DNA from 4 places in the Mesorhizobium sp. BHbdii genome. Region 1 is predicted to be linked to each of the others. Evidence: predicted binding sites of a transcription regulator. Region 1 holds the regulator's gene; each other region holds the start of a gene.
What was found. Region 1 encodes LexA, which represses DNA repair genes until DNA is damaged. Its sites were predicted from a motif close to TGTTCNNNNTGTGTTCNG; they were not measured.
Positions count from the first base shown of each region.

Region 2: ACWTU8_RS05120 (ribonuclease T2 family protein) is a predicted target of LexA. The motif match lies at 2,193-2,210, and genes of this name have one in related genera.
Region 3: ACWTU8_RS14445 (DNA recombination protein RmuC) is a predicted target of LexA. The motif match lies at 1,437-1,454, and genes of this name have one in related genera.
Region 4: ACWTU8_RS16065 (ImuA family protein) is a predicted target of LexA. The motif match lies at 1,376-1,393, and genes of this name have one in related genera.

Region 1 is NZ_JBSPKX010000001.1:1,733,118-1,736,532, forward strand. Features, by position in the region: gene ACWTU8_RS08400 (ComEC/Rec2 family competence protein) at 1-1,201, shown strand, start outside; gene lexA (transcriptional repressor LexA) at 1,195-1,932, opposite strand; gene ACWTU8_RS08410 (molybdopterin molybdotransferase MoeA) at 2,037-3,239, opposite strand; gene moaC (cyclic pyranopterin monophosphate synthase MoaC) at 3,239-3,415, opposite strand, start outside.
Region 2 is NZ_JBSPKX010000001.1:1,047,887-1,051,301, reverse strand. Features, by position in the region: gene ACWTU8_RS05125 (diguanylate cyclase) at 1-1,036, shown strand, start outside; gene ACWTU8_RS05120 (ribonuclease T2 family protein) at 1,058-2,083, opposite strand; gene ACWTU8_RS05115 (alpha/beta fold hydrolase) at 2,284-3,219, shown strand; gene ACWTU8_RS05110 (CaiB/BaiF CoA transferase family protein) at 3,317-3,415, shown strand, end outside.
Region 3 is NZ_JBSPKX010000002.1:352,098-355,512, reverse strand. Features, by position in the region: gene ACWTU8_RS14450 (GFA family protein) at 1-124, shown strand, start outside; gene ACWTU8_RS14445 (DNA recombination protein RmuC) at 129-1,403, opposite strand; gene def (peptide deformylase) at 1,510-2,052, shown strand; gene fmt (methionyl-tRNA formyltransferase) at 2,066-2,995, shown strand; gene ACWTU8_RS14430 (GNAT family N-acetyltransferase) at 2,992-3,415, shown strand, end outside.
Region 4 is NZ_JBSPKX010000002.1:692,308-695,722, forward strand. Features, by position in the region: gene ACWTU8_RS16060 (DUF6504 family protein) at 1-391, opposite strand, end outside; gene ACWTU8_RS16065 (ImuA family protein) at 333-1,352, opposite strand; gene ACWTU8_RS16070 (metallopeptidase family protein) at 1,526-1,948, shown strand; gene ACWTU8_RS16075 (DUF1737 domain-containing protein) at 2,040-2,246, opposite strand; gene ACWTU8_RS16080 (HpcH/HpaI aldolase/citrate lyase family protein) at 2,272-3,165, opposite strand.

The DNA.
Region 1 (3,415 bases):
ACTTACCATGCGCAATCTGACGATTTCTGCCATCGCCGTCATCGTCGTGTCGCCGCACGAGGTGGTCGGCCCAAGCTTCCAGATGTCCTTCGCCGCGACTGCTGCTCTCGTGGGCGCCTATGCCGGCTGGTCCGACTATCGTGCCGACAGGGCCACGGCGCCGCCACAGCGACGGTCGCCGGTCGCTTTCGTCACGCGAAAACTCGCCGCTGGGACAGGTACCATCGCAATGACCTCCATCATTGCCGGCAGCGCCACCGCGCTCTTCGCCATCTGGCACTTCCAGCGCGTATCGCCGCTTAGCCTGTTCGCCAATCTGGCGGTCATGCCAATCGTCACGGTCGTCATGTTCCTGGCCGTCCTCAGCGCTCTGGCAATGCCTTTCGGCTTCGACGAACCTTTCCTCTACATGATGGGCAAGGGACTGACGGCCATGATCGCAATATCGGGACGGATTTCCGAGCGGTCGCCGGTCGATGCAGTCGGGCTGATCTCGTTGCAGTCGGTTCTGCTGGTGACGGTCGCCCTGGTCATCGCCACGATCGCGACGACATGGTTGCGGCTTGCGGCACTTCCCTTTGCGCTCGCCGGCCTGCTGACGATTTCCGACACGCGCGCCCCCGATGTGCTGATTTCGGAAGATGCGCATCTGGTGGCGCTGCCGATCGGCGGCGGCGAACTTGCCGTCAACCGGGTGCGTTCGAACGAATTCACCACCGACAACTGGAAACATGCGCTGGTTTCAGCGACCATTGTCGAGCCGGAGACATTCGAAATAGGAGACGTGCGGTTCGACGTCGCCGACCCGGCCGACCTGCCGCCTGGAGCGCCCTTCTACTGCACTGCCGGCCTGTGCCTCGCCCGGCACCCGTCCGGCGCGATCATCGCACTCGCCGACGACCGCAAAACCGCACGGCCAGCCTGTGCCTTTGCGGATTTGATCGTCATCGACGATGCCACAGCCTATTATAATCCCTGCCGCAATCCGCTGGTTCTCGTCGTCACCAAACGGCAGCTCGCTCGCATGGGCAGTGCCGCCGTCTTCTTCGATCCGCTATCAGCGACGACGCGCGCAGAAATCCGTTTTGCCGTCAGACAGCCATATAGGCCTTGGCACGAGCAGCGGAGATATTCGCGCGAGGCGAGGGGCTTGCCACCATACCGCAGGGCCGAGAAACCCAAGAAACCTGCCGCTCAGTAACGCCGGATCAGTCCGACGAGCTTGCCTTGCACCTTGACCCGGTCCGGCCCGAAGATGCGCGTCTCATAGGCCGGATTGGCGGCTTCCAGTGCGATCGAGGCGCCCTTGCGGCGGAACCGCTTCAGCGTCGCTTCCTCCTCGTCGACCAAGGCGACGATGATCTCGCCAGGCTGAGCGGTGTCGGCGTTGCGGATGATGACCGTGTCGCCGTCGAAAATGCCGGCCTCGATCATCGAATCACCCTTGACCTCCAGCGCGTAGTGCGTGCCGCCGGTGATCATGTCCGGTGGTACCGAGATCGAATGCGTCTGGTGCTGGATGGCGTCGATCGGCACACCGGCAGCGATGCGGCCCATCACCGGTATGGAGATGGTGGCAACGACGTCGTCGTCATTGCCGGCCGCGGGCAGGCGCGAAGGCGCCGGTTTGATCTGTCGTCCGAGGCTGCCCTGCCCAAGGCTGCCCTGAATGACGCTTGGCGAGAATTTGCGAGCCGCATTGAGGCCGGGCGCGATCGAATCGGGCAGGCGCAGCACCTCCAGCGCGCGGGCCCGGTTGGGCAGGCGGCGAATGAAACCGCGCTCCTCCAGCGCCGTGATCAGCCGATGGATCCCCGATTTCGAGGCGAGGTCGAGCGCTTCCTTCATCTCGTCGAACGAGGGCGGAATGCCGCTTTCCTTCAGCCGCTCGTGGATGAACATCAGCAGTTCATGTTGTTTGCGTGTCAGCATCGCGACCCCCAACAGAATCAGAAAAACAAACCCAGAACAAACACTATCTGTTCCAGTTGTGTTCCGCAACCGTTTAAAGTTTAATGAATGTGTTGACGTTTTGTTCAGCGTAGCATCAGCACGCTACACGCGGCGCCCGTCGCGGCTGGCGGAGCGAATGGCTCGCGCACGATCAGCCCGTTGGCGTCGGCCAGCATTTTGAGCATCGAGGAATCTTGGATGCCGAACGGGGTCGCTAGTGGCGTGCCGTCTTCCTTCACCACCGCGCGTACATAGTCCTGCCTGAGATCGTTGGCCGGCATGGCGGCGCCGAGCCGCGCCTGACGCATGTCCTGCCGGAAGGCGCGGCCGCCGAGCCGCGCAAGCAGCGGCTTCAGAAAGAGCTGCGTGCAGACCAGACTCGCCACCGGATTGCCAGGCAGGCCGATGCAGCGGATGTCGCCCAGCCGCCCGAACATCAACGGCTTGCCAGGCCGCATGGCGATTTTCCAGAAATCGAGCGTCATGCCTTCACCGGTCAGCACGTTATGGACCAGGTCATGGTCGCCGACCGAGGCGCCGCCCAGCGTGACAATGACGTCGGCGCCTGCGTCGACCGCTTGTTTCACCAGCGTGGCGATCGCCTCCTTGCGGTCGGGGGCGATGCCGAGATCGAGCGCGCTGGCGCCGACCGAGCGGGCCGCGGCGGCGACGCCATAGGCATTGGACGAGATGATCTTGTCGGGGCCAAGGTCGCTGCCCGGCGGCAGCAATTCGTCGCCGGTGGCGATGATGGCGATCAGCGGCCGTTTCACCACGCTGACCTGCGGGTGGTTGGCCGACGCCGCCAGCGACAATGCCGCCGGATCAAGCGGGCGGCCTTTCTCCAGCAGGACGTCGCCCTTCGAGAAATCGAGCCCGAGGCGGCGGATGTTGCGGCCTTCAACCGTCGACGCGGTCACTTCGACGCTGCCGCCGCCGAGATCCCTTGCATTCTCCTGGATGACGATGGTGTCGGCGCCTGCAGGAAGCGGCGCGCCGGTGAAGATGCGCACGGCCTGCGCCGGGCCGACTGTTCCGGCAAAGCCGCGTCCGGCCGGCGCCATGCCGATCACCGAAAGTCTTGCGGGCACGGACGCGACGTCCTCGGCCCGCACGGCATAGCCGTCCATGGCGGACGCGTTGAACGGCGGCTGGGTGCGGAGCGCCAGAAGCGGCTCCGCCAGCACGCGGTCGGCGGCGTCCATCAGGGCGACGCATTCAGCCTGCAAGGGCGCAGCATCCTCAAGCAGGCGCTCGAGCGCCTCGGCGACCGGAAGCAGTGCCATTATTGGCCTGCCCCCTTGGCGTCCGCCTTGTAGTCGCCGGATTTGCCGCCGGTCTTTTCGACCAGCCTGATGCCCGAGATCACCATGGCGCGGTCGACCGCCTTGGCCATGTCATAGATGGTCAGGCAGGCGACCGAGACGGCGGTCAGCGCTTCCATCTCGACGCCGGTCTTACC
Region 2 (3,415 bases), 690 kb from region 1:
CCGGCAGCCGATCTACGGCCTGCTGCTCGGCAATGCCCTGATGATCGGGCTTGTGCTGGTCCTGCGCCTGCACGAGATCGCACCGCTTCCCAACGGCAGACGTCCCGACATCGGCTTCATCGACCAGATGGGCTGGCTGATGGTGTGGGGCACGACGCTGCTCTTCCTCGACGCCATCCTGATCATCCTGCTTTACGAAAAGCTCGGGCGTTATCTCCGCAAGGCGCTGTTCTCTCGCATCCTGATCTCCGTCGCTTGCGTGCTCACTTTCGACCAGGCTGGATTTTTCACCGCGCTGCACTTCGTCACCGGTGCGCCGATCGCGGTTTTCTTCGGCGGCTGGTTCGCCAAGATGGGGGCGGCGCTTGCCTACAGCATCATGCTGGTCGCTTATATCAGATGGTTCGAGGCGCGGCAGATCCCGGCGCCGCGTGGACTATCCGACATCTTCGACACGTTGACCTATCGCGAGCGCTATGAGGCGCTGGTCGAGCATGTCGGCCGCGACGGCCTCACCGGTCTGCTGCACAGGGGACGCTTCGACAGCGACGGCGAAGCCGCTGTTGCGGCCAGCCTGCGGACGGCCAAGCCGCTCAGCCTCTTGGTCATCGATGTCGACCACTTCAAATCGATCAACGACCGCTTCGGCCACGCCGAGGGCGACAAGGTGCTGAAATCCGTCGCCGCCCTGCTTGGCGAGATTGTCGGTCCAGAGGATCAGGTGTTCAGAATTGGCGGCGAGGAATTCGCCATCCTCTGCTCACGTTCGCATTCGGTCGCCAGGCTGCTTGGCGAAAGCATCAGGCACTCGGTCAAGGCATCCGCAAGCACGAGCCGGTTCGATATCACCGTCAGCGCCGGCATCTCCACTGTCAGCGAGTCGACCCGCTGCCTTGCCGATGTTTTTGCGCTGGCCGATCAGCGCCTCTACAAAGCCAAATCGACCGGACGCGACCGCGTCGTCAGCGAACCGGGCGGCCACGAGGCTGACAGCCTCACCGCGTCGACCAGATCAGGACGCGGCATCGGCGCATAGCATCCAGACCGGCTCGGCGTGTCACTGGAACTCGATGGGATCGACGGTGCCTTTCGGACAGCCGGCATTGTTCGTCGGCACCGATGCCAGCAACAGCTCACTGAGCGAAGGGTTTGGACCGATCGGGCCGGCCAGGCCGAGCGTCAGTTCGCCGATCAGCCGCCTGCCGCTCGAATGGTCGTTCAGACAGGAGACGCGAACCCGCTCGCCCGCGCCGGGACCGAAAGCACTATCGAAGGCGCTGCGGATCTGGTCGGAGGTCAGATCCCGGCCAACGTTTTGTGTGAAAAGATCACGCACCGGTGAAGCATTCACCGCGCGCGTCAGGTTCAGCGCATCGGAAAAATACTCCTGCTGGCTCTTGCCGTAACAGGTACCATGCTTGATCCACTCATGCCTGTCGAGATCAGATGCGGTGCCTGGCATCACCTGATCGAGCTCCGACCGCGTGTTCGGCTCGAGCTCGACCGGCGGCAGGTCCCGCCAGTGCGCCGGATTGTCGTTCGCCCTGTCGGCCGCTGCCACCTCGCAATAGAAATTTCCGTTCGGCTGCGGCCACAGCCCATGCAAGGTGAAATGCCTCGCTTCGAAACCGGCCGCGGTCTGCGCCTTGCATTCGGTCTCGCTGGGCTTGGTTTCGCAAAACGCCGGCTGCCAGCTCAGCGCGAGGACATATTCGGGCCTTCCCGAGATCGGCGCAGCGGACTTCTCCCGGTCGACCGGCGCGGGTGCTGCCGGTTCCGTGGATGCGCTGCCACCCGAAACATGGCCGCAGTCGATCCTCACCCAGCGGCGCTCCGGATCGGCCCCCGGCACGCGGATCAGATAGTGCGTGGGAGCATCCTTGTTGCCAGCCAGCAGCTCATAGCTCTGTCCCGCATCGGTCGCGATATTGCCGGGATTCTTGCCGTTCTTGATGGCCTGTGTCGCTGGACAGGTGGCGTCGGCCACGAAGGAGCCGCTCATCTTCACCTCGGCCCGAGCAGCACCCGTTAGCAACGCGGCGACAAGCGCGAATTCGAAAACCAGACCTGTCCGCGTATGCATGAAAGTACCCCGGGGAAAAATGCTGCGGCAACAGACTGCCGCCCTCTCTTGGTATCAAATTCTCCATGTCAGAATTGCGATACCGCGTTGCGACGCAAGAACAGCACTGCGGAAAACAAGACCAACGGATTGACGCAAAACCGGCGTCGGCGCACACAAACGTCCGCAGGCGTGAAAGACGCGTTGGAGACGAAGCGACAATGTCATTCAGCCAGCAGCGCGTGCTCCGATCGCCGACCGGCGCCGAGCTCAACCTTTATGTGAAACGTGCCGAGGGCCGCCCGCGCGCGGTCGTCCAGATTAATCACGGGCTGGCCGAACACGCCGCGCGCTATGTCCGCTTCGCTACCTTTCTGGGTGAGCGCGGCTTCCATGTCTACGCCCATGATCATCGCGGCCATGGCGCAACCAAGGCCCCCGATGCCCCACTCGGCAGGTTCGCTCAAAAACACGGCGGCGCCAAGGTCGTCGCCGATGTTGCGGCTGTGCACGACCTGATCGCCGGCGACCACCCCGGCCTGCCCGTCATCGCCTTCGGCCATTCCATGGGCGGCCTCGTCGCGCTGAATTTCATGCTTCATCATTCGAGCCGCCTGCACGCCGCCGCCATCTGGAACGCTAATTTTTCCGCCGGGCTCGCCAGCCGTGCCGCGCAAATCATCCTGGCCTGGGAAAAATTCCGGCTCGGCTCCGACATGCCGTCGCGTATGCTGCCGCGACTGACCTTCCAGGCCTGGGGCAAAGCCGTCCCCGATCACCGCACGCCGTTCGACTGGCTGTCGCGCGACGCAGCCGAAGTCGACAAGTATATCGCCGATCCGCTATGCGGTTGGGATGCCTCCGTGTCGATGTGGCGCGACCTGTTCGGGTTCGTCTTCGACGGTGCCGACGACACTAATTTTTCCGGTGTCCGCAAGGCCCTGCCGATCTGCCTGGTCGGCGGCGAAAAGGACCCCGCCACCGACGGCGGCAGGGCGGTCAGCCATCTCGCTGGCCGCCTGCACAGAATGGGTTTTTCGAATCTCGTTTCAAAGGTTTACGCCGAGACCCGCCACGAAAGTCTGAACGAGGTGAATCGAGATAAAATCACGGACGATTTCGCCGCATGGGCCGACAGCGTGCTGAAACAACCATGATCGACATCGACAAGATCGGGTTTGGCCCATTGCAAGAACCGTGACAGCATCACGCGGGATTGATACAGGCTGCGTTTCCGATCAATCACGGTGATCCATGACTGAGCCTCCGCTGAAAGGTGTCCGCGTAATCGAACTCGCCCGCATCTTGGCCGGACCGTGGGCGGGGCAGCTGCTTGCCGATCTCGGCGCCGAC
Region 3 (3,415 bases), on a different contig from region 1:
CGGCATCAGGGTCGGCACGGCGCGACAGCGCGAACAACTGATCCCGAGAAAACAGATCTGGCACCGCTCGGCGCTGCACTGGCTGCCGGAATTCGCAGGCACGACGATCGTGGAGGAGCAGTAGCCTCTTAGTCGTCGCCTTCGACCACCCTTAGCCTCAGCTGGCCGGTCTTGGAGTCGGCGACGCGTGCGCCTGCTTCGGCCCTCGCGCCGGTCCCATGTGACATCCCGGCCGATCCGGCGTCTTCCTCCGTCGGCTGCGCACCGAACTCCAGCGCCTCGATCTTCTGGCCGCGCTTGGTCACCTTCGACGTCGAGACGAGGATGTCGTCGATATCCTTCGCCGACTGGCCGAAATGGCTCTGCAGCTTGCGCACCCGCTCGTCGAGGCGCGAGACATCCTCCATCAGCCGGATGACTTCGCCCTGGATCAGATGCGCCTGCTCGCGCATGCGGGCGTCCTTGAGGATCGCCTGGATGACCTGGATCGACAGCATCAGCAGCGACGGCGAGACGATGACTATTCGGGCGCGGTGCGCTTTGTGGACAATCCCCTCGAAATTCTCGTGGATCTCGGCGAACACCGATTCCGACGGAACGAACATGAAGGCGGTGTCCTGCGTCTCGCCCTGGATCAGGTATTTTTCGGAAATATCGCGGACATGCACCTCAATATCGCGCCGGAACGCTTGTGCGGCGACCTTCTGCAAATCGGCGCCTTCGGCGGCACGGATGGCATTCCAAGCTTCCAGCGGAAACTTGGCGTCGATGGCAAGTGCGGGCGCCCCATTCGGCATCTTCACCAGGCAGTCGGGCCGGCTTCCGTTCGACAGGGTCGCCTGGAATTCATAGGCGCCGTGCGGCAGGCCGTCGGCGACGATCGCCTCCATGCGCGACTGGCCGAAGGCGCCGCGCGTCTGCTTGTTGGAGAGGATCGCCTGAAGCTGAACGACCTGGCCGGCGAGCGACTGGATGTTGCCCTGCGCCGTATCGATGACCGCCAGCCGCTCCTGCAGCTTGGCGAGGCTTTCATGCGTCGACTTCGTCTGCTCGGTCATGGTCTGGCCGAGACGGCCGGTCATCGCGTCGAGGCGTTGGCCGATCGACTGTGTGAGTTCGGCCTGCCGCGCCCCGAACACTTCGGCGATGGCGCCCATGCGGCCCTGCATCTCGGCCTGGCTTTGCAAGATACCGGCCATCCGCGCCTCGGCGTCGCGGGCGTGGTCGGCGGCTTCGGCGGCAGCCACCGCACGCGCCTTGGCCGAGCGCCACAGCGCGACGACGAGCGCCACGAACAGCCCGAGGAACAGGATCGCGCCGAATGCCAATGCGTGGCCGAGCGTGATCGTGGTGGCGCCGAGCCGGGCGATCGGTTCGGACAGGATGGTGGTCAACTCGTTCATATGGGACAGCATAGATGATTCGGCCTGACGGGACAGATCAAAACGTGAACGGCGCTGCAAATGCCCCGGGTTGACGCTTTTCGTGCGAGGTCTTAGGTGAGACGCCATGTCGATCAAGCCGCTTATCATCCTTCCCGATCCCGTCCTGCGCCAGGTTTCAAAGCCGGTCGAGCGTGTCGACGGCGCTTTGCGCAAACTGGCCGACGACATGCTGGAGACCATGTATGATGCGCCGGGCATCGGTCTGGCGGCGATCCAGGTCGGCGAGCCGCTGCGCATGCTGGTGGTTGACCTCGCCAAGGAAGACGAGACGCCGGCGCCGCATGTCTTCATCAATCCCGAAATCCTCGAGAGCGCCGATCAGCGCTCGGTCTACGAGGAGGGTTGCCTGTCGATCCCGGATTACTATGCCGAGGTCGAGCGCCCCGCCGCCGTGCGGGTGAAATATCTCGATCGTGACGGCAAGCTGCAGGAGATCGAGGCCGAAGGGCTGATGGCGACCTGCCTGCAGCATGAGATCGACCATCTCAACGGCGTTCTGTTCATCGACCACATCTCGAAGCTGAAGCGCGACATGGTGGTGAAGAAGTTCAAGAAGCTCGCCAGGGACAAGGCAGGCAACAACGCGCCGGGCAAGTTGGTGGGATAGGCTCAAAATGCCCCTGCGCGTCATCTTCATGGGTACCCCCGAATTTTCCGCTCCGACGCTGCGGGCGATCGCGGAAGCCGGGCATGAGATAGAAGCAGTCTATACCCAGCCACCGCGCGCCGCCGGTCGCCGCGGGCTGGGACTGACGCGGTCGCCGGTTCAGCGCGAGGCGGAGCAACTGGGCGTCGAGGTGCGGACGCCGGTGTCGCTGAAAAGCGAGGTCGAGCAGCAGGTGTTCCGCGCCTTGCGGGCCGATGTCGCCGTGGTCGTCGCCTATGGATTGCTGTTGCCCAAACCCATTCTCGAGGCGCCGCGGCTCGGCTGCCTCAATGGTCACGCGTCGCTGTTGCCGCGCTGGCGCGGCGCCGCCCCCATCCAGCGCGCCATCATGGCCGGCGATTCCGAGACAGGCATGATGGTCATGCGGATGGAAGAAGGCCTGGACACCGGCCCGGTAGCCATGGTCGAAAAATGCGCCATCGGACCCGATATGACGGCCGGCGACCTGCACGATCGGTTGATGCTCATTGGCGCCGCGCTGATGGCGGAAGCGCTGGCACGGCTGGAACGGGATGCCCTGACATTTACCACTCAGGCGACGGCGGGGGTGACCTACGCCAAAAAAATCGATAAAGCGGAGACGCGCATGGACTGGACGCGGCCTGCGGGCGAAGTCCACAATCATATTCGCGGCCTGTCGCCCTTTCCCGGCGCATGGTGCGAGACCGAAATCGGCGGCCGTCTGGAACGGCTGAAACTGCTTCGCTCGACGCTTTCGCAAGGCGCCGGCGAGCCGGGAGGAATTCTCGACGACCGGCTGACGGTCGCCTGCGGGTCAGGCGCGATCAGGTTGGTCGAAGTTCAACGTGCGGGCGGAAGGCCCATTGCCGCGCAGGAGTTTCTGCACGGGGCCAAGCTCGGAAAAGGAATGAAGTTCTCATGAGCATGATGTCGATACGCGCGGCGACGCCGCGAGACCGCGAGGCGATTCGCCTTGTCGAGGAACACGCATTCGGCCAGCAGGCGGAGGCCGGATTGGTCGATGCGCTGGTCAGCGGCGGCGACGCCGTCGTCGAACTGGTGGCGGAAGAAGATGGACAGGTGGTCGGCCATATCCTATTTTCGCGGCTTTTCGTGCAGAACGGCGGCAAGAGCTTTTCGGCGGTGGCGCTGGCGCCCCTGGCGGTCGAGCCATCATTCCATGGCACCGGCATCGGCGGCGCGCTGATCCGCGAGGCGCATATCCGCCTGAAGGAAGCCGGCGAGGCGCTGGCGGTAGTGCTTGGCGATCCTGCCTATTATGGCCGCTTCGGCTACAGCCATGCGCGCGCCGAAAAGTTCGAAAGCGAGTACCAGGGCGAAG
Region 4 (3,415 bases), on a different contig from region 1:
CGATGCGGTCACTGGCAAACCGCGTTGCCGCCCAAGCAGCACCAGGTGTGGCGGCAAGGCCGGCGCGGACATCGAAACCCTGATGGAAAAAGCGCGACAGAATGTCGTCCAGCATCGCCCGTTCGCCGCCGAAAAGGTGGGTGCAGCCGGTGACGTCGAGAAACAGGCCGTCGGCTGCGTCGATCGCCACCAGCGGAGTGTAGCGGTCGCACCAGTCGGCGAGGCTTTCGAGCAGGCGGCGGTCGGCCTCGGGATCGGCTTCCACTACGTCGATCGATGGGTGCATGGCGCGCGCGTCGGCTATGCCCATGCCGCGCTTCAGATGAAGCGCCTCAGCCCGCTCGTCGAGGGCGGCGATGCGCTGCGCGTTCGCTTGGCGATGGCTGATCACCAGGGGCAGGTGATCCGACGGCCGCGAACGCCAGGACCGCCCCAGACGCTGCCGCAGGATCCTTTCCGCGGCGAGGTGCGGAAACCACAGGGACAGGATTCGCTGCCCGTTCTTCCCCGGCCCTTCTTTCCTCGAAATTGCGTTCATCCGGGTTCCACTCCAGTGTGAATTGTCCCGGCAAGGCCGTGCGGCTCTTGCCGATGCTGACGGTGAAGGCGGGGCGGCCGATCGAGCCGGCGAGCGGCCCAGCGAGCGTCTGGCGTGGTGCCGACGGCGCAGCCGACAGGACGAGGCGGACGGATGCCGCCGTCGGTTCGGCCTCGCCGGCCTGGCGCAGCAGGAACACCGGCCGGCCGGCGCTCTGTGCCCGGGCGTGCAGCCGCCGCGTCGCGGTGAGGTCCAGCCGCTGCGGGCTGCCGCGGATTTCGAGGATGACGGCGGCGAGCGCCGTCATCCGGGCGGCTTCCTCAGCGACCCACAGCCCATCGAGGAGCCTTGGCGCCTCGGAAAACAGCAATTGCTCCGGCTCGATCCCGAAAAGGCCATGAAGCCCTCTGGCATAGGGGAAGCCGGCCTCGCGGAAGACCTCCGCGGTGCCGATCCACAGGACCGGCAGTCGCGGCGGCTCCTGTTTGAGGATCAGGCTGACGAGCGACAGGGCGAAACCGGCGACAACCCCGGCATCACGTGTCGCGGCGCCATGGATCTCGCTCAGCGCCGCCTTCGGCAGGCCGCCGCTGAGCGCAGTATCGAGACCCTCCGCGCCGGTGCGCAGAAACGCATCGGGCGGCGCCACGGCGAGGCCGCGGCGGACGATTGTTAGATCCCGGGGCGTGACATCCGCATCAACGGGAGCTGCGCCGGCCGGCGCCTCCAGGCGCTCGGGCAGCGTTCCCTCGATTTTCGCGATCTGTCGGCGCAGGGCAAAAACAGTCTCCCGCGCCACGGCGCTTGTCGCCATGACGGTCAGCTTCCACTCACAATTGTTCCTGTTATGTTCCTATTGATTCCAGAGGCCGCCCGAAGAGTCAAGCGGAGTCATGGGGAATTTATTCCTGTCCGCGCAAAGGCTGCAACCTGGCCATTTGCCGACTCCGGCTCGAAAGCCTATATGCCGGGATCAAAGGACAAAGCATGGCCCGCATCTACAAAACCCGCACCTGGCACGCCGAGCTTTCGCCGTCGATGGAGGAAATGGAGTTCCTGGCGCTGGAGGCCTATGCCCATCTGCCGGAGGAATTTCGCAAGCTGACCGGCGAGATCGTCATCCAAATCGCCGAATTCCCGACCGACGAGATCATGGACGACCTGTCGCTGGAAACGCCATTCGACCTGCTCGGCCTGTTCGAGGGGCGCGGCATCGCCGAGCGCTGGAATCCGCAGACCGGCGAGGGGCCGAACCGCGTCACGCTCTACCGCCGCGCCATCCTCGACTACTGGGCCGAGAACGAAGAGACGCTGGGCGACATAGTCACCCATGTGCTGATCCACGAGATCGGCCACCATTTCGGCCTGTCGGACGACGATATGGAGCGGATCGAAGAGGCAGCGGAGTAGGCTGCCTCACGCTTCGTCATCCCAGGGTCTCCGCGACGGAGCTTCGCTCCTGCTTCACCCAGGGATGACGAGGGATGAGCGTTTCAGCGCCCTACCAATCGCTGAGCTTGGTGTTGGGCCCGTATTCCTGGCCCTCGACATCCTTCACCACGGCCTGGCCGCAGCGCATGCTCTTGGTCTGCTTGTCGTAGGCATAGGTCGGCGAACCGAACAGGTGCCAGCCCTTGTTCAGCGCCGCCGTCACCTTGTGGCAGAAGCTGGAATCGTCCGGACCGGACAGAAAGCGGTAGAGTTTCATTTTCATTCCTGTGGTGGGTTGCCAATCATGCCCCGATGGCGGCCGCCTTCGCCAGCAGTTTTTCGGCCTGCGCCAGATGCAGCCGCTCGACCATTTTTCCATTCAGTGCGATAACGCCCTTGCCGGCATTTTCGGCAAGTGCGAAGGCAGCTTTCACCAAGCGCGCCTCGGCCACGGCTTCGGCAGATGGCGCGAAGGCCCGGTTCGCGGCATCGATCTGAGCCGGGTGGATCAGCGACTTGCCGTCAAATCCCATGGCGGCCGCTTCCGTGCATTCGCGCGCAAAGCCATCCAGATCGCGAAACTCATTGAAGACACCATCGAGCAGGTCGAGGCCACCGGCGCGCGCGGCGAGCACCATCTGCATCAGCCACGGTGTGAGATAGCGCCGGTCGGGCGTGGCGAGAACGCCGGTCTCCTTGACCAGATCGTTCGTTCCGGCAACGAAACAGACCAGCCGCGAGGCCGGATCGCGGCCAAGCTCGGCAATTGGTCCGATGTTGAGCAGAGCCTTGGGCGTTTCGATCATCGCCCATAGTTTCACCTCGTCCGGCGCGAAATTGTCGTCGAGCACGTCGCCCGCCTCGAGGACGTCGCGCGGCGTGTCGACTTTGGGCAGCAGGATGGCGTCGGGCTCGCCGCGTAACGCAGCCAGCAAGTCGTCGGCGCCCCATTCGCTGGCGAGCGGGTTGATGCGAACGACCATCTCGCAGCGCCGCCCCCTATGGTTGGCAACCGGGCGCTTGGCGAAGATGCCGGCCAGTTTTTCCCGCGCGGCAACCTTGTCGGCCGGGGCGACGGCATCTTCGAGATCGATGATGACGGCATCGCAGGCCAGCGATGAGGTCCTGGCAAGCGCCTTGTCGTTCGAGGCCGGGACATAGAGCACCGAGCGGCGCGGGCGGTAGGTTTCAATCATGCCCGATCTATGCCGCCTGTAGTCAGTCGAGGCAAGCCGTCTTCACCTGCATAAAAACTGCACAAAAGTCCGGAAAATCTCCTCGGATCCGCCCCGCCGCCTGCATGTCGATCGGCGATATAGGCGGTATGCAGATGCGAGAAAAACCCCGTTGGTCCCTGCCTTACCGACTCCGCAATGAGGGTTGGTGGCTCGTCGATCCACCCCAAACGCACCGTTCGGCGACCATCTTCCCCTTCATCCGCAAATC